Regions from separate parts of the Luteococcus sp. genome, predicted to be linked through region 2. Evidence: riboswitches for the same ligand, from Rfam matches in the RefSeq annotation. Region 2 holds a riboswitch; each other region holds the start of a gene.
What was found. A riboswitch is a leader RNA that binds a small molecule or an ion and turns the genes downstream of it on or off. The one in region 2 is predicted to bind cobalamin.
Positions count from the first base shown of each region.

Region 1 (5,828 bases), on a different contig from region 2:
ATGGCGGCCGCGACGCCCAGGGCCAGCGCCGAGGGCAGCGAGACCTTCAGCACCGAGGGGCGACGGCCTCGTCGCCCGGGATCCCGTTCAGCCACGGCGACATCCCACCTCGGCGACGGTGAGCACGTCCTCGGGGTGGAAGACCTTGCTCACCTGCGGCGCGAAGACCGGCGAACTGGTGCACACCTCTCGGGTGGGGCCGTCGGCCACCACCTCACCCTCGGCCATCACCAGGGTGCGGTCACTGGCCCTGGCGGCGAACTCGACATCATGGGTGCTCACCACGATGCAGCTGCCCTGGGCGGCGAGCCGGGCCAGGATCTGGGCCAGCTCCTCCTTCATCCGGTAGTCCAGACCGCGGGTGGGCTCGTCGAGCAGCACGACGGTCGGGCGCGCGACCAGCTGAATGGCGAGCACCAGGGCCAGCCGCTGTCCCTCGGAGAGGTCGCGCGGGTGGCGTTCGGGGTCGAGGCAGGCGCCCAGTTCATGGAGCAGCCCGGCGGTGGTGCCGGCCGGAGAACCAGTCTCCCGGTCTGCCTGGGCACACTCCTGGGCGACGGTGGGCAGGTAGAGCAGGTCGGCGGCGGTCTGCGGCACCAGGCTGACCGCTTCGCGGGCCCGGGCGGGCGCCACCCGTCGCGGGTCGATGCCGTCCACCTCGACGAGGCCGGAGCAGTCGAGTGCCCCCTGCAGCGCCCACAGCAGCGAGGACTTGCCCGAGCCATTGCGCCCCATCAGCGCGGTGACGGTGCCGGGGTGGAGGGCGATGGTGATGTCGTCGACGGCCAGCACCTCGCCGTAGCTGACCCGCAGCTTGTCGGTGCGGGCCACCACCGGCCCTGCCACCACGGTGCTCGGCCCCTCGGCCTCGGGCGCACGCAGCGTGACCTGCTCACGACGCACCCTGCGACGGGCATCGCGCACGCTGGTGGGTACCTCGGGCCAATCCATCTCGCGGGCCAGTGCACTCAGCGGCGGTACCACATCGCAGCGGGCGAAGACCTCGGCCGGATCACCCAGCACGGCGCTGCCGTCGCCCGGCAGCCACAACACCTGGTCGGCGGCGTGCATGACGCGCTCGATGCGGTGCTCGGCCAGCACGACGGTCAGGCCCACCTCGTGCACCAGGGTGGTGATGGAGGCCAGCACGTCCTGCGCGGCGGTGGGGTCCAGCGCGCTGGTGGGCTCGTCGAGGACGACCACCCGGGGCTGGGCCGCGAGCACGGCGGCGATGGCGACCCGTTGTTGCTGGCCGCCGGACAGCTCGGTGAGTGCGCGGCGGCGCAGGTCGGCGATGCCCATGAGGTCGAGGGTCTCCTCGACGCGCTTGCGCATCGCCAGCGGCGAGAGGCCGAGCTGTTCCATGCCATAGGCCACCTCGTCCTCGACGCGGTCGGTGACGAAGCCCGCCAACGGGTCCTGGGCGACGAAGCCGACCAGCTCTGCCATCTCGCGCGGCCGGTGGGTGCGGGTGGAGCGCCCGGCGACGCTCACCTCGCCGGACAGGTGGCCACCGGTGAAGTGTGGCACCAGGCCGTTGATGGCGCCCAGCAGGGTGGACTTGCCGGTGCCGGTGCGGCCCACCACCAGGCACAGGTCGCCCTCCTCGATGGTGAGGCTCACCCCGTCCAGCACCGGACGCTCGGCCCCGGAATGCCGGAAGCCGACCTCGCGGAAGTCGATCATGGACATCTCCTCACACACATCACAGTTCCCCGGCGGGCGGTCGGGGCGTGCAGAACAGGGGTGCCGCGACGGCCAGCAGCAGCGGCAGCACGCGCACGTCGAGCCCCGGCCAGGACGGCGGCGAGGGACTGGGCAGCACCATCTGCGGGGACAGCCGCACCAGGACGGCACTGCTGATGACGGCAACCACCGCCGCGGCGCACAGCGTCCACTCGGGTCGCTGCCACGGGTCGGGGCGGTAGCGGGTGACGGCCAGCCGACGACCCGAGACACGGATCCCCAGCCAGGCCAGCACTCCCCCGCAGCCCAGCGCCAGCCATGACCACGGCGAGGAGTTGGGCACGCCGAGCAGCAGGAAGGTGCCGAGGGTGACCAGCACCAGCGAGCCGAGCAGGGCGACGGTGGTGCCGCGGCCCACGGGCTGGCCGCTGTGGGTGCGTCCGTAGCCGCGCGACTCCATGCCCGCGGCCAGCTGCAGGGAACGGTCGATGGCGTCCTCCAGCACTGGCGCGACCACCTCGCGCACCGCCCGCCAGCCAGTGGACCGACCCCCGCGCAGGCGACGGGCCCGTCGCACCCGCTGGATGCTCTCCACCAGCTGGGGTGCGACGCTGAGGGCCACCACCAGCGCGACGCTGAGCTGGTACAAGGCGGGTGGCACGGCGCGCAGGGCACGCCGCGGATTGGCCAGCGAGTTGGCGGCGCCGACGCACAGCAGGATGCCGGCCAGCCGCAGCGAGTCGTAGAGGGTGAACAGCAGGGCGTCGAGGGTGACCTCACCGCCCAGGCGGATCCCGGCGGCCCAGCCGGGCAGCTGCAGGTTGGGCAGGGTGAACAGCACCTGGCCGCTGCGGTTGACGCCCATCACCACTTGGAAGAACATCCGCAGGCCGATCACCACCAGCGCCAGCCACAGGTAGACGCCGGCCGAGCGGGCCCAGGGGGCGGCGGTGCGGCGCTCCAGCACCACGATCCACACCGTCGTGACCACCAGCAGCACCAGCAGCGGATTGGTCACCAGGCTCACCGCCACGGCCGCGCCGATCGCCCAGGCCCACCAGGCCATCGGGTGCACGAGCCGGCCGAGCTTCCGCACCGGGGGTGCGTCGAGCACGGCACCCTGCCCCCGTGACAGGACATCGTGCGGGGTGACGGCGCGCGCCGGCATCGGGTCTCCTTCCGCAGCCTCGACGGTTCTGGTGAGTCCGGTCGAGGGCAGGCATTCCGGCTCGGGAGCGCAGCTCCGTGACGGTTGCGGGTCAGCTCCGGACTTGCACCGGATTCCCCTGTCGACGACCCGGCCACGCTACTGGACGGGTGGGACGAAGCCATATTCTTGGACGATGCACGAGACCCAGCAGAGCCTGCACGCCACCATCGGCGTGCTCACCTTCCACCGGCCCGAACAGATCGTCCAGACCGTCGAAATGCTGCACCAGCAGCTTTCCGCGCTACAGGCACCGTGGAGCGGCGAGGTGCTGGTGGTGGACAACGACCCGGCCGGCAGTGGACGTGATGCCGTGGAGGCGATGGGACTGGACCGGGTGCGGTTCGTGGTGGAGCCGACCCCCGGGATCGCGGCGGCGCGCAATCGTGCGCTCGACGAGGCCCAGTCCTCGGCCGGCCGCCAGGACGGGGTCGAGGGGGGCAGCGACGTGCTGCTCTTCCTCGACGACGACGGCCGTCCCGGGCCGGGATGGCTGCAGCTGATGCTTGACTGCTGGCTGGCCAGCCGGCCGGCCGCCGTCGCCGGTTTCGTCGACACCCGCTACCCCGGTGAGGTGGACCCGTGGATCCACGCCGGGGGTTTCTTCACCCGCCGCCGCTGGGAGTCGGGGCGGGAGCTGCCGGCCGCGGCCTGCGGCAACCTGCTGCTCGACCTGCACCAGCTGGGCGCGCGGCGCTTCTCCACCGGCCTGGGGATGGGTGGTGGCGAGGACACGCTGCTCACCCGCCAGATCGTCGCCGCCGGTGGGCGCATCGTCGCCTGCCCCGAGGCGGTCGTGGTGGACCTGGTGACCACCGACCGGATGACCCGCCAGTGGGTGCTGCTGCGCTCGCTGAGCCACGGCAACACCCACGGCGTACTGACGCTGATGCTGGCCGGGGACCGGTTGGCCCGTCCGAAGCTGCTGGCCGGTGGCCTGGGCCGAATGGTCGCCGGGGGCGGACGGTCGCTGCTGGGACGCGCCCGCCACGACCTCACCCACCAGGCCCGCGGCAGCCGCGCCGCGGCCCGTGGCGCCGGCATGGTGCTGGCCGCTGCCGGCCTGCGCTACCAGGAATACGTGCGTGACGGTGGCTGGCGCGAGCGCCTGGCGCCGATCCCCGACGACCTTCGCCCACAGTCCGCCCACCGCAAGGAGAGCTCCCGATGACCACCTCGTCCCGCGTCAAGCAGCTGGTCCGTGGCCCGCTGGAGGCCGCAGCCGGCCCCGCCGTCGGTTCCATTGCCAGCATCCGCACCGAGCGCCCGGAGCTGGTCGTCACCTTCGACGACGGTCCCCTGCCGGGCACCACCGACGCGTTGGCCGAGGTGTTGGCCACGCACGACGCCAAGGCGGTCTTCTTCGTCCTGGGCACCCGCGTCAAGCGCGATCCCGGTCTGGTGCGGGAGCTGGCCGCGGTTGGCCACGAGATCGGCCTGCACGGCCTGGACCACCGCAAGGTGCGCAGCATGGCTCCCCGCCAGGCCTTCGACTGGCTGCAGCGGGGGCGCGGTGAGCTCACCGACGTGCTGGGCAGCCGGGTGGACTGGTTCCGTCCCCCGCACGGCGCGCAGAGTCCGCTGACCCGCGTGATGGCCGGGCGACTGGGCATGCGCACGGTGCTGTGGTCGGGCACCACCTGGGACTGGAAGGACGTCAGCCACGAACACCGCGTCGCCAAGGCGATGTCCGATGCCCGCCCCGGCGCCATCCTGCTGGCCCATGACGGCGCCGCCGATGCGTCCGACCTGGCGCGCGAGGAGGCCGTCACCGGCGTCGACAAGCCGCGGCTGCTCGACGAGGTGCTCACCGGCTTCGCCGAGCGCGGGCTGCGCTGCGTCACGCTCACCGAAGCTCTGGACCACGGCAGCGCCGTCAACCGGCTGAGCTTCTCGCGCTGAGGCGGGCGCCGTCGCCGCTCAGGTCCGGTCCCGACGACCCAGGTCCAGTCCCGACGACCCAGGTCCGGTCCCAACGACTCAGATCCAGTCGCGGCGGCGCAGCACCAGGTAGAGCGCCAGCGTGCCCAGCACCACGAGCGTGGTGGAGGCCGCCAGCCCCCAGGGACTGGAGAAGCCGGGGAAGGGGATGTTCTGGCCGAACCAGCCCGTCACCGCGGTGGGGACGGCGATGACGGCCGCCCAGCCGGCGAGCTTCTTCATCACGATGTTGCGTCGGGCATCCTGCAGCGACAGGTTGGTCTCGAAGATGCTGTTGACGATCTCGCGCAGCCCCCCGGTGCGCTCGGCATCGTGCTGGGCCAGGTCTGCCAGGTCCTGGTAGCGGCCCTGGAGGCTGCGGGGTACGACGAAGCCGTCGTCCTCGCTGCGCAACAGGGCCGCCACCACGTCGCGCATCGGCAGCACCGCGCGGCGGGTCTGCACCACCTCCTTGCGCAGCCGGTAGGTGACCTGCTGCATCCCGCCGGCGCGGCCCCGGTCACCGAACAGGTCGTCCTCCAGCGCCTCGGCCTGGTCCTCCAGGTCCTGCAGCAGGTCGGCGTGCCCGTCGACCACCTCGTCCAGCAGGCCGTGCAGCAGTGCTGCCACGTCGCGGCTGCCGGCCTCGATGTCCTCCTCCCAGTGCTCCACCACCCGGTCCATCGGGAACTGGGAGGCGCGGTGCACGGTCACCAGGTGGTCGGGAAAGACCAGCGCCGAGACGGGTGCCGTCCTCAGCCGCGAGTCATGGTCCTCACCGGCCTCCTGCGCCAACGACAGGACGTGGACGTGCACGAACAGGTGCCCGTGGTGGCGGGTCACCCGGGGCCGCTGCACACCGTCCAGGGCGTCGGCGACGACCTGGGGCGCGACCTTCAGCTCGGCGGCCAGGCGACGCAGCTCATCGGCGGCGCCGGGACGGTCCAGGTCGATGTCGGTCCAGGCAGCGTCGGGCAGTCCTGCCACCGCCTCAGTCCTCGCCCAAGAGCTTCGC
Region 1 is NZ_JBHWOO010000065.1:6,897-12,724, forward strand. Features, by position in the region: gene ACHFFZ_RS03735 (ECF transporter S component) at 1-95, opposite strand, end outside; gene ACHFFZ_RS03740 (ABC transporter ATP-binding protein) at 88-1,692, opposite strand; gene ACHFFZ_RS03745 (CbiQ family ECF transporter T component) at 1,706-2,854, opposite strand; cobalamin riboswitch at 2,883-3,034, opposite strand; gene ACHFFZ_RS03750 (glycosyltransferase family 2 protein) at 3,030-4,064, shown strand; gene ACHFFZ_RS03755 (polysaccharide deacetylase family protein) at 4,061-4,795, shown strand; gene ACHFFZ_RS03760 (magnesium transporter CorA family protein) at 4,874-5,800, opposite strand; partial or broken gene ACHFFZ_RS03765 (NUDIX domain-containing protein) at 5,805-5,828, opposite strand, start outside.
Region 1: it holds a riboswitch for cobalamin, as region 2 does, so the genes downstream of both, ACHFFZ_RS03745 (CbiQ family ECF transporter T component) here and cobN (cobaltochelatase subunit CobN) in region 2, are expected to answer to the same signal.

Region 2 (5,828 bases):
GGTCCAGCGCAGATCGGCAGGAGTGCTGGGCTAGGGTGTGGCTGCTGGCTGCGGCCAGCGCGTCGCTGCCAGCGAAGCCGGTGTGACCCCGGCGCTGTCCCGCAACGGTGATGCCCCCATGGTCCTGGCGTGCACGTCGAGCGATCCGGCGGGGACGAGCCCGGTCGCCTGGCTGCCTCGCCCGTGACGACATTCGCGAAGGACGAGTGATGGCCTCACCCCTGCCAGGTGCGCACCAGCACCTCCCCGTTGCCGATGCTGCCCCACTCCACCTCGCGGTGGCCGCGGCCGTCGACGACCGCCAGCAGCACCCGCAGCGCGTCGCCGTGGCCGACCAGCACCACCTCACCGACGTCTCTGGCGGCGAGCTCGTCGAGCAGTTCACGGCAGCGGCCATGGACCTGCTGGATGGACTCCCCGCCGCCCCAACAAACCTCGCTGACGTGCATCCCCTCGGGGGTGTCTTCGGCGACGAGCTCGTCGAATCCCTTGCCCTCCATGCATCCCAGCCCCTGCTCACGCAGCAGTCGGGTGGGCTCGGGGATGCTGCCAATGGCCGCCGCGACGTGCTCGGCGGTCTGGACGGCGCGCAGCTGGTCACTGCACAGCAGCGGGGCGCCGGGCGCGACCAGGCCGACGACGACGGTGGCCGCGGCCTCGGCCTGGGCATGGCCCAGCTCGGTCAGCGGCACCTGCATCGTCTGCCCCTGCAGGCGACGCTCCAGGTTCCAGGTGCTCTGGCCGTGGCGAACGAGGACGATCTTCACCCCTCCACCCTCTCAGGTGCCGCGTGATGTGGGCGCGGGCAACCGGCCTGCTGCTGGGCACCCTCGCCGATGCCGTCGTGCCCGACCCGCAACGACACCATCCGGTTGCCTGGTTCGGCTCCTGGGCGATGTGGGTGGAGCGGCGCACCTACCGCGACGAGCGCGGAGCGGGGGCGGTGCACGTCGCCTGCTGCCTGGCACCGCTGGCCGTGCTGGGCGTGGCCGCCGAGGCCGTGGGTCGCAGGCACCCGCTGGCGCGGGCGGGGCTGACGGCGCTGGCCACCTGGGTGGTGACCGGCGGCTCCTCGCTGGCGCGCGAGGGTGAGCTGATGGCCGCGCACCTGGCCGAAGACCACCTGGAGCAGGCCCGCGACCGGCTCTCGCACCTGTGTGGCCGGCTGGCCGACGAGCTCGACGAGCCGGAGCTGGCGCGGGCGGCGCTGGAGTCGGTGGCCGAAAACTCCGCCGACGCAGTGGTGGCGCCGCTGGTCTGGGGCGCGGCGCTGGGCGTGCCCGGGCTGCTGCTGCACCGCGGCATCAACACCCTGGACGCCATGGTGGGCCACCACAACCGGCGCTACGAGAACTTCGGCATGGTCGCCGCGCGGCTCGACGACGCCGCCTGCTGGCTGCCGGCCCGGCTCACCGGGGCCGTCACCTGCGCCGTCTCCGGACCGCGCGCCGGCCAGGCCTGGCGGGTGATGCGCCGCGACGCCCACGACCACCCCAGCCCCAACGGCGGCTGGTGCGAGTCGGCCTTCGCCGGGGCGCTTGGGGTGCAGCTCGGCGGGCACAATGTCTACCCCGGCGGACGTGTGGAGGACCGGGGACTGCTCGGCGACGGCCCACGCCCAATGGCGCGCGACCTGCTACGCGCCGCCCGGCTGGCGCGTCGGGTGCAGTGGGCCTCGGCCGCGCTGGTGGCCGCGGCACTGATCGGAAGGAAGCTCTGATGGTGGGAATCCTGGTGGCCGGCACCTCGTCGGATGCCGGCAAGTCGCTGGTGACGGCGGGCCTGTGCCGGGTGCTGCGCCGCCGCGGCGTCGACGTCGCCCCCTTCAAGGCGCAGAACATGAGCAACAACTCGATGGTGGTGACCGACGGCGAGATCGGGCGCGCCCAGTTCCTGCAGGCCATCGCCGCGGGCGTGGAGCCGAGCACCGCCATGAACCCGGTGCTGATCAAGCCCGGCACCGACCGTCGCGCCCACGTCGTGCTGCGCGGCCAGCCCGACGGCACCCTGGAGGCCGGTCAGTACGCCACCGGCCGCAGGCACCTGGCCGAGGCCGCCTTCGCCGCCTACCGGGAGCTCGCCGCGACACACCAGGTGGTGGTCTGCGAGGGCGCCGGCTCCCCCGCCGAGATCAACCTGCGCGGCGGCGACTACGTCAACATGGGCCTGGCACGGCAGTTCGGCATGCCGGTGGTGCTGGTGGGAGACATCGACCGCGGCGGGGTGCTGGCCAGCATCTACGGCACCTGGGCGCTGCTGGACGACGACGACCGCGCGCTGCTGAAGGGCTATGTGATCAACAAGTTCCGCGGCGACCCGTCGGTGCTGGCGCCGGGCCTGGACGAGATCAGCCGCCGCACCGGCCTGGCCAACCTGGGCGTGCTGGAGTGGCTGCCGGGGGTCTGGCTCGACGGCGAGGACGCCCTGGCGATCGGCGGCTGGCGCCGGGCCTCGGCCTCGACGCCCGGCGCGCGGCCACTGCACGTGGCCGTCGTCCGGCTGCCGCGGGTGAGCAATGCCACCGACGTCGACGCCCTGGCCGCCGAACCGGGTGTGCGGGTGGAGGTGACGGCCGATCCGGCAGTCTGCGCCGAGGCGGACCTGCTGGTACTGCCCGGCACCCGCGCCACCGTCGACGACCTGCGATGGCTGCGAGGGCAGGGAATCGACCGGGTCGTCGCCCAGCGGCACGCGGCCGGACGCCCCACGCTGGGGATCTGCGGCGGCTACCAGATGCTGGGGCAGGTGATCGTCGACGAGGTGGAGGGGGACAGCTCTGGCCCGGTTGATGGGCTGGGCATCCTGCCGCTGCGCGTCGACTTCCACCCCGACAAGGTGCTGGCGCGTCCGACCGGCAGCTGGCAGAGGCACGAGGCCGCCGGCTACGAGATCCACCACGGCCGCCCGACGACCCTGTCGGAACCCGACGAGCACTTCCTGGACGGCATGCGGGTCGGCGCCACCTGGGGCACGCACTGGCACGGTGCGCTGGAGAACGACGGGCTGCGCCGGGCCTGGCTGGAGCGCGTCGCCGAGCAGGCCGGGCACCCGTGGCGGCCCGAGCCGGGAGCTCCCGGTTTCGCCGAACGGCGCGAGCAGATGATCGAGACCCTGGCCGATGCCATCGAGCGGCAGCTGGACGTCGAGGCACTGCTGGCCCTGGCCACCGATTCAACCACCCCCACCGACCCGACCAACCCCACCGACAGGGAGAACTGATGCAGGGCAAGGCACCCCAGAACACCAGCGGACTGACCACCCGGCAGCTGCGCCACCAGCCGCGGCTGATCATCAACACCGGCGACGGCAAGGGCAAGTCGACCGCCGCCTTCGGCATGGCGCTGCGGGCCTGGAACCAGGGCTGGAGCATCGGCGTCTACCAGTTCGTGAAGTCGCCCAACTGGCGCACCGGTGAGAAGGCCGCCTTCGCCGCGCTCAACGAGGTGCACCAGCAGACCGGGCAGGGCGGGCCGGTCGAGTGGCACGCCATGGGCGCCGGCTGGACCTGGCTGCGCTCGACGAAGGAGGTGGACCACGTCGCCATGAGCAAGGAGGGCTGGGCGCGGATCAGTGAGCAGCTCGCCAACCAGACCCATGATCTCTATGTGCTCGACGAGTTCAGCTATGTGCTGGCCAATGGCTGGCTGGACGTCGACGAGGTGCTCGAGACCCTCGCCAACCGCCCCGGCACCCAGCACGTCGTGATGACCGGACGACGGATGCCACAGCAGGTGCTTGACGCCGCCGACCTGGTGACCGAGATGACCAAGGTGAAGCACCCCTTCGACACCGGGGCGAAGGGCCAGGCGGGCATCGAGTGGTGAGACCGCCGTCGTAGCCCGCCAAAACAGACGCAATGGGCCCTCTGGAAGGTTCAAAACCAGTTGGCCCTCCACATTTCGTCTGTTTCCGCGCGGCAATGCCCGGGCAGGCTTTCCCCCGCACCGGCCACCGACCCTCGGACTGTCTCCGGATGGTGCCGACAAGCCGCTCGGATGCGCCGTCAGCTGCTGGCTGTCGGCGAAGTCCCGGGCGCGCGGCGCACCCACACGAGCATCGCGATTGCCCCTGCCACCCCTGGAACCGCCTCCCCGGTGAAGATGACCGAGCCCGGATCAAAGCCCAAGTGCCACTGCCATGCCCACCTCTCTCCGAAAGCGAGCACAGCGACGAGAAGGGGGACCAACGCATTGGGGTGCTGCCGCCACCATCCTCCCAGCGCGCCCATGACCGGACCGCTGATGAGTCCGAGCACGAAGTACTTGAAGCCGTAGCGGCCCACGTACTCGAGCATGATGCCTGGCTACCATGAAGACACACCCGCCGAAGCTGGGATGTAGTAGGCCACGAGAGCGGCCTGGGTGATCATGAGCCCCCATGCCGCGCCCTTGCCCAGGCGTCCCGTTCGCCAGCCGAACCACAGCGGAATCAGCAACCAGGTCGACGACACATTCGAAACCCACAAGGCATCCCAGGTGTCGAGCGACAGGATAGCGCCCAGGCCGAAGACCAACAGCAGTGTGATGACCACGTCCGGGATCAGGTGTCGCCTCATGACAGGAGTAGGGCGCCGGACAGTACCCACCCCGCCGCGAAAACAGACGCAATAGGCCCTTTGGAAGGTTCAAAAGCACATGATGCGCCACAATTCGTCTGTTTCCGCGCGGCAATGGCCAGGGAGCCCGTTCCCGCTAGGCTTGCCGCAGCCCACGGCCCAGGAACCCGGTGCAAGCCCGGGGCGGTTCCGCCACTGTGACAGCCAGACACTGGACGTCGGGTGAGTCCATGCCCACGTTCCGGAGCGAGAACTCCGGGGGAGGAGACGCGCCGATGCGCATCGCCCTGCTGTCCACGTCCGACACCGACCTGCTCTCGGCCCGCGCCAGCGGCGCCGACTACTTCCTGGCCAATCCCGCCCGCCCCGCCCACCAGCAGATGGCCGAGCAGATCGAGGCCTGCGACCTGGTGGTGGCCCGCATCCTCGGCGGCCCGCAGGACCTGTGCGACGGATTCCGCCGCATCGCCGGCACCCGGCCGATGGTGGTGCTCGGCGGCGAACAGGAGCCCAGCGCCCAGCTGATGGAGCTCTCCAGCGTCCCGATCGGCGTCGCCGCCGAGGCCCACCGCTACCTGGCCGAGGGCGGCCCGGAGAACCTGGCCCAGCTGCACGCCTTCCTGTCCGACACGGTGCTGCTCACCGGCGAGGGATTCGAGCCCCCGCAGCCGATCCCGAGCTGGGGCGAGCCGTCCTGGTGGGAGTCGCCCACCGAGCAGCCCGGGCAGCCCGCCCTCCCCCGCGTCGGCGTCCTCTACTACCGCGCCCACGAGACCAGCGGCAACACCGACTTTGCCCGCGAGCTGTGCTCCGCCATCGACGCCACCGGGCATGCCACCGCGGTCCCGGTCTTCGCCGGCTCGCTGCGCCAGGCCCCCGACGAGCTCTACGGCTTCCTCGGCACCCTGGATGCGCTCATCGTGACGGTGCTGGCCGCCGGAGGCTCCACCCCGGCCACTGCCCAGGCCGGCGGGGACGACGAGGCCTGGGACGTCGCCCGGATGGCGGCCCTCGACATCCCCGTCTTCCAGGGGCTGTGCCTGACCAGCAGCCGCGCTGACTGGGAGGCCAGCGACGACGGCGTCACCCCGATGGACTCGGCCACCCAGATCGCCATCCCCGAGTTCGACGGCCGCATCATCGCCGGTCCCTTCAGCTTCAAGGAGTTCGACGACGACGGCCTGCCCCGCTACGTCGCCGACGCCGAACGCTGCACCCGGCTGGCACGCCTGGCCGCCAACCACGCCCGGCTGCGCCACACCCCCAATGCCGA
Region 2 is NZ_JBHWOO010000102.1:14,453-20,280, reverse strand. Features, by position in the region: partial or broken gene ACHFFZ_RS06340 (histidine phosphatase family protein) at 216-868, opposite strand; gene ACHFFZ_RS06335 (cobalamin biosynthesis protein) at 794-1,720, shown strand; gene ACHFFZ_RS06330 (cobyric acid synthase) at 1,720-3,219, shown strand; gene cobO (cob(I)yrinic acid a,c-diamide adenosyltransferase) at 3,219-3,824, shown strand; gene ACHFFZ_RS06320 (hypothetical protein) at 4,004-4,294, opposite strand; gene ACHFFZ_RS06315 (hypothetical protein) at 4,304-4,555, opposite strand; cobalamin riboswitch at 4,667-4,790, shown strand; gene cobN (cobaltochelatase subunit CobN) at 4,786-5,828, shown strand, end outside.

Region 3 (5,828 bases), on a different contig from region 2:
GCATTCATTGCTCGTGCGGGTTGCTCGAAGTCCTCGCCGAAGCCGCCGGCATCGCTGCCGTGGGCGCGAGGCTTGGTCCACATGCCTCCGGCCCACAGGGCCGCCAGCTCGGCATCACTGGCACCGCTGCGCAGGGGGCCGCGCAGGTCGGTCTCGGTGTGCGAGAACAGGCATGAGCGCAGCTGGCCGTCGGCGCTGATCCGAGTGCGGTCGCAGTTGCCGCAGAAGGGCTCGGTGACCGAGGCGACGATGCCGACGCTGCCCATCAGGCGGCCGTCGTCGAGCACTTCCCAGCGCTGGGCCGGGGCGGGGCCGCGGCCGGGGATCTCGCGCAGCTGGTAGCGCTCTTCGATCATGGCCCGGATCATCGTCGCGCTGATCAGGTTCTCGCGCGCCCAGTCGCGGGTGGCACCAATGGGCATCTGCTCGATGATGCGCAGCTCGGAGCCGTGGTCGAGGCAGAAGTCGAGCAGGTCGAGCAGCTGGTGGTCGTTGACGCCGGCCATCAGCACGGAGTTGATCTTGACCGGCCCCAGCCCGGCGGCGACGGCGGCACGGATCCCGTCCAGGACGCGGTCCAGTCCGTCGCGTCGGGTCATCTGGCGGAAGGTCTCGGCGTGCACGGTGTCGAGCGAGATGTTCACCCGGTGGAGGCCTGCCATGGCCAGTTCCTCGGCCCGCTCGGCCAGCCCGACGGCATTGGTGGTCAGTGCGATCTCGGTCTCGGGGTGGGCGAGGGCGATGCCGCGCACGACCTCGGCCAGGTCGGGCCGGGTGAGCGGTTCGCCCCCGGTCAGCCTGATCTTGGTGATGCCGCAGTGCTCGATGCCGACGTGGGCCAGTCGCACCAGCTCGTCGGCGGTCAGGATCGTGGTGCGCGGCAACCAGCTGATGCCGGTCTCGGGCAGGCAGTAGGTGCAGCGCAGGTTGCACACGTCGGTCACCGACAGTCGCAGGTCCCGTGCCGTGCGACCGAAGCGGTCGACGAGCGCTGCGGAGGTCATGCCCGACATTCTACGGCCCACTCCGTGGAATCTCACCATGCACAGTAGGCTCGCACCCATGCATGCAGCAGTCAGCACGACTCCACTGGACGTCGACGCCGCGCGGGCCGGCGTCACCGGTTCCAAGGACGGTGCCTGCGTCCTCTTCGAGGGAGTGGTGCGCGACCACGACCACGGGCGGGGCGTCACCGCACTCGCCTACAGCGCGCACCCCGACGCGGCCAAGGCCCTCGAGGCCGTGGTGCGCGAGGTGGAGCAGGAGTTCGGCGTGACTGCCTGGGCAGAGCACCGCGTCGGCGACCTGGTGGTGGGTGACGTCGCCCTGGTCGCCGCCTGCGCCAGCGCCCACCGCGCCGAGGCCTTCGCCGCCTGTGGGGCGCTGGTCGACCGGATCAAGGTGCGCGTGCCGGTGTGGAAGCACCAGCAGTTCACCGACGGCAGCACCGAGTGGGTCGGGCTGGGTGAGTGCTGAGATGACCCTCGAGGGACAGTGGAACCGCCAGCGGCGGATCATGGGCAGCGACGGCCAGCGACGCCTGGCCGAGGCCCGCGTGCTCGTCGTGGGCTGCGGCGGCCTGGGTGCCGGCGCGATCCCGGCGCTGACCTCGTCGGGGATCGGGCACCTCACGCTGCTCGACGACGACGTGGTGGAGGCCTCCAACCTGAACCGCCAGACCCTGTTCACCGCCGACCAGCTCGGTGGCTCCAAGGTGGAGCTGGCGGCCGAGCGGATGCGACGCCTCTCCCCCGGCGCCGAGGTGACTGCCCTGGCCCACCGGCTCACCGCCGAGGACGTGGAACTGGTGGCAGGCCATGATGTCGTGGTCGACTGCACCGACCGGGCCGCTTCGCGCCAGGCCATCTCGCAGGCCTGCCGTGCCGCGGGGGTGCCCTGGGTGTGGGCGGCCATCGATGCCTGGACGGCGGTGCTCAGCGTCTTCGCCCCCGGCCAGGTCCAGTGGGAGCAGGTGGTGCCACACCCCACCGAGGCACCGGAGCCGCTGGACATCATGGGCGCCACCCCGGCCCTCACAGGAGCCTGGCAGGCGGCCGAGACGGTCAAGCTGCTGCTGGGGCAGGGACGCAGCCTGGTGAACCGGCTGGCCGTGGTGGACCTGCTGGCTGGCGACGTGCGTTTCGTCGAGCTCTCGCCCGCCTGATCCGGGCGATCAGGCGGGGGGTCGCGGGGCGCCTCGTCACGGCTCCAGCTGCAAGAATGCACCTGTCCGCCCGTGGCCCCAGGGCTCCAGCCCGGCCACAGACCGAGCGAAAGGCTTGCCATGAGCTTCACCGATTCCCTGCTGGACCCCGCCAAGCGCCCCCAGGTGGTGCAGTCGCTGTCCACCGTGATCGACCAGGAGGTCGAGTCGAAGAGCGGTCTGGGCGGGATGGCCCTCAAGACCGCCTTCGCCAGCGCGAAGAAGATGAAGGAGGGCATCGTCCCCAAGGCCACCGACGCGATGCTGCCCGAGATCGCCGCCGCCCTGGCCCCCTACTGGGATGCCAAGGGCGGGCAGGACTTCGGCAGCTACCTGTCGAGCCGCTCCTCCGAGGTGGCCGACGCGCTGCTGGCCCTCGCCGACGCCAAGGCGGCCTCGCCCGACAATGCCGCGCTGGCCAAGGTCTACAAGCCGATCCGCGGCAAGGCCAAGGGCTGTGTCGAGGAGGCCCTGCCCCGGCTGGCGGCCGCCCTGACGCCCTACGTCGCCTGAGCCACTGCCCTGGCGCGAGGATCGGCCCCGGTTCCCCACGCGGGATCCGGGGCCGATCGACATCTGGGCTGGTCACCGACTTGTGATCTATTTCACAAGCAATTCACCTGTGGTTTGGCCACATTGGGAAATCATGGCCCCTCCTGCCCACGCGGACCTTGCCCCGGGTAGTCTTGGCATTGCTGGTTCGGCCTGCTCCGGCAGGTCGTCGCAAGAGGGAATCCGGTGCAAGACCGGAACTGTCCCGCAGCGGTGAATGGGAACGACGCCACCCGTCGGGCCCGCGAGTGATCGTGGACCGGACGTCAAGCACTGGGCCTGGCCTGGGAAGCGGTGGCCGAGGAAGGCACTCCCCCGGGAGTGAGGCGCCCATGAGTCCGAAGACCTGCCAGCAGGCACCGCGCCAGCCAGGTGCGGGGCGTCACAGGCCGAGGAGCACAACGTCAGGTCGTCCACACGGGCGACGACACCCTCATCGGAGCAGGAGTCCCATGACAACGATCGAGCCGGACGCCCGCGTCGGCGCAGGCGAGCTGAAGCTCGCCGGCGACTTCGCGAAGCCGGACATGGACCAGTGGCAGGCAGCTGTCGCCAAGGTCCTCAACCGCGGGCGACCCGAAGACAAGCAACTCAGTGGCGAGCAGTCGATCTCGCGCCTGCGCACCAGCCTGGTGGACGGCATCGAGATCGAGCCGATCTACACCCTGGCCGACGCACCCGAGAAACTCGGCGCCCCCGGTGTCGCCCCCTTCACGCGCGGCACGACGGTCCGCAATGGCGAGATGGATGCCTGGGACGTGCGCGCCCTCCACGAGGACGGCAATGCGGAATACACCCGCAAGGCCGTGCTGGCCGACCTGGAGCGCGGTGTCACCAGCCTGTGGCTGCGCCTGGACCCCGACGCCATCGCCGCCAAGGACCTCACCGACGACCTGGCCGACGTGATGCTCGAGCTGGTCAAGGTCGAGGTCTCCAGCCGCACCGACCAAGAGGCCGCCGCCGAGGCCCTGCTGGGCGTCTACGAGGGCAGCGACAAGCCCAAGAACCACCTCAGCCTGAACCTGGGCCTCGACCCGATCGGCCTGGCCGCCCTCAACGGTGGCACCCCGGACCTGTCGAAGCTCGCCGACTGGGTCAAGCGCCTTGAGGGCATGCCCAAGAGCCGCGCGATCGTGGTCGACGCCACCATCTGGCACAACGCCGGCGCCGGTGACGTCCACGAGCTGGCCTACGCACTGGCCACCGGCGTCGAGTACGTCCGGGCCCTGGCCAGCCAGGGTGTGGGCGTCGACGAGGCCTTCGAGACGATCAACTTCCGCGTCTCGGCCACGACCGACCAGTTCGCCACCATCGCCCGCCTGCGTGCGCTGCGCACCTGCTGGTCGCGCATCGGCGAGGCCTTCGGCGTGACGGAGTCCAAGCGCGGCGCCCGCCAGCACGCGGTCACCTCGTGGCGCGAGATCACCCGCGACGACCCCTATGTCAACATGCTGCGCGGCACGATCAGCACCTTCGGTGCCGCCATCGGTGGCGCCGAGGCGATCACGGTGCTGCCCTTCGACACCGCCTGGGGCCTTCCCGGTGACTTCAGCCGCCGCATCGCCCGCAACACGCAGATCGTGCTGGCGGAGGAGTCCAACATCGGCCGCGTCAACGACCCGGCCGGCGGCTCCTGGTACGTCGAGACGCTGACCACCAAGCTGGCCGAGGCCGCCTGGAAGGTGCTGGGCACCATCGAGGCAGCCGGTGGCATGGCGAAGGCCGTCGTCGACGGTCTCGCGATGAAGGAGCTAGAGCCGGTGATCGCCGAGCGCGCCAAGCGCCTGGCCACCCGCAAGCAGCCGATCACCGGTGTCTCGGAGTTCCCGAACCACACCGAGTCCGCCATCAAGTTCACGCCCCGCCCCGAGGCGCCCGAGCGCGCCGGCATCGAATGGCACCGTGACTCCGAGGTCTTCGAGGGCCTGCGCGATTGCGCGATCGACAACCCCGACGCCAAGGTCTTCCTGGCCTGCCTGGGTGCCCGTCGTGATTTCGGTGCCCGTGAGGGTTTCGCGGCGAACTTCTTCCATGTGGCGGGTCTGACGACCCCCCAGGCGGAGGGGACCGACGTGGACCAGATCGTGGCGGCCTTCAAGGAGTCGGGCAGCACCATCGCCTGCCTGTGCTCCAGCGCCAAGGTCTACGCAGACCTGGGCCTGCCCGTCGCCAAGGCCCTGAAGGAGGCCGGAGCCACCACGGTGATGCTCGCCGGCAACCTGAAGGAACTGGGTGACGACGCCGCACAGGCCGAGGGCGTCATCGACGACACCATTGCCATGGGCAAGGACGTGGTCGCAACCCTCGGCACCATCCTCGAGACGTTGGGAGCCTCCAAGTGAGCAACCAGCCCGAACAGATCCGTTTCGACTCCGTCGAGCTCGGCACCCAGGCCATCCCGGCCGACGCCGCCGAGCAGTTCGACAAGCTGCTGGCGCAGGTCTCCGAGTCCGTCGAGCGTTGGACGACGCCGGAGCTGATCCCCGTCGAGCAGTCCTACGACGAGCAGGCCTATGACGGCATGGACTTCCTGGAGACCATGCCCGGCCTGCCGCCCTTCCTGCGCGGCCCGTACGCGACGATGTACACCTCGCGTCCGTGGACCATCCGCCAGTACGCCGGATTCTCCACCGCGCAGGAGTCCAATGCCTTCTACCGCCGCAACCTCGCGGCCGGCCAGAAGGGCCTGTCGATCGCCTTCGACCTCGCCACCCACCGCGGCTACGACTCCGACCACCCGCGGGTGACCGGCGACGTGGGCATGGCCGGCGTGGCCGTCGACTCGATCCTCGACATGCGCCAGCTCTTCGACGGAATCCCGCTCGACCAGATGTCGGTCTCCATGACGATGAACGGCGCGGTGCTGCCGGTGCTCGCCCTCTACGTGGTGGCGGCCGAGGAGCAGGGCGTCAAGCCCGAGCAGCTGCAGGGAACGATCCAGAACGACATCCTCAAGGAGTTCATGGTTCGTAACACCTACATCTACCCGCCGCTGCCGTCGATGCGGATCATCGCCGACATCTTCGCCTTCACCAGCGCGAACATGCCGAAGTTCAACTCGATCTCGATCTCC
Region 3 is NZ_JBHWOO010000290.1:1,884-7,711, reverse strand. Features, by position in the region: gene moaA (GTP 3',8-cyclase MoaA) at 1-1,004, opposite strand, end outside; gene ACHFFZ_RS16320 (molybdenum cofactor biosynthesis protein MoaE) at 1,063-1,476, shown strand; gene ACHFFZ_RS16315 (HesA/MoeB/ThiF family protein) at 1,478-2,164, shown strand; gene ACHFFZ_RS16310 (DUF6918 family protein) at 2,285-2,716, shown strand; cobalamin riboswitch at 2,883-3,124, shown strand; gene mutA (methylmalonyl-CoA mutase small subunit) at 3,208-5,097, shown strand; gene scpA (methylmalonyl-CoA mutase) at 5,094-5,828, shown strand, end outside.
Region 3: it holds a riboswitch for cobalamin, as region 2 does, so the genes downstream of both, mutA (methylmalonyl-CoA mutase small subunit) here and cobN (cobaltochelatase subunit CobN) in region 2, are expected to answer to the same signal.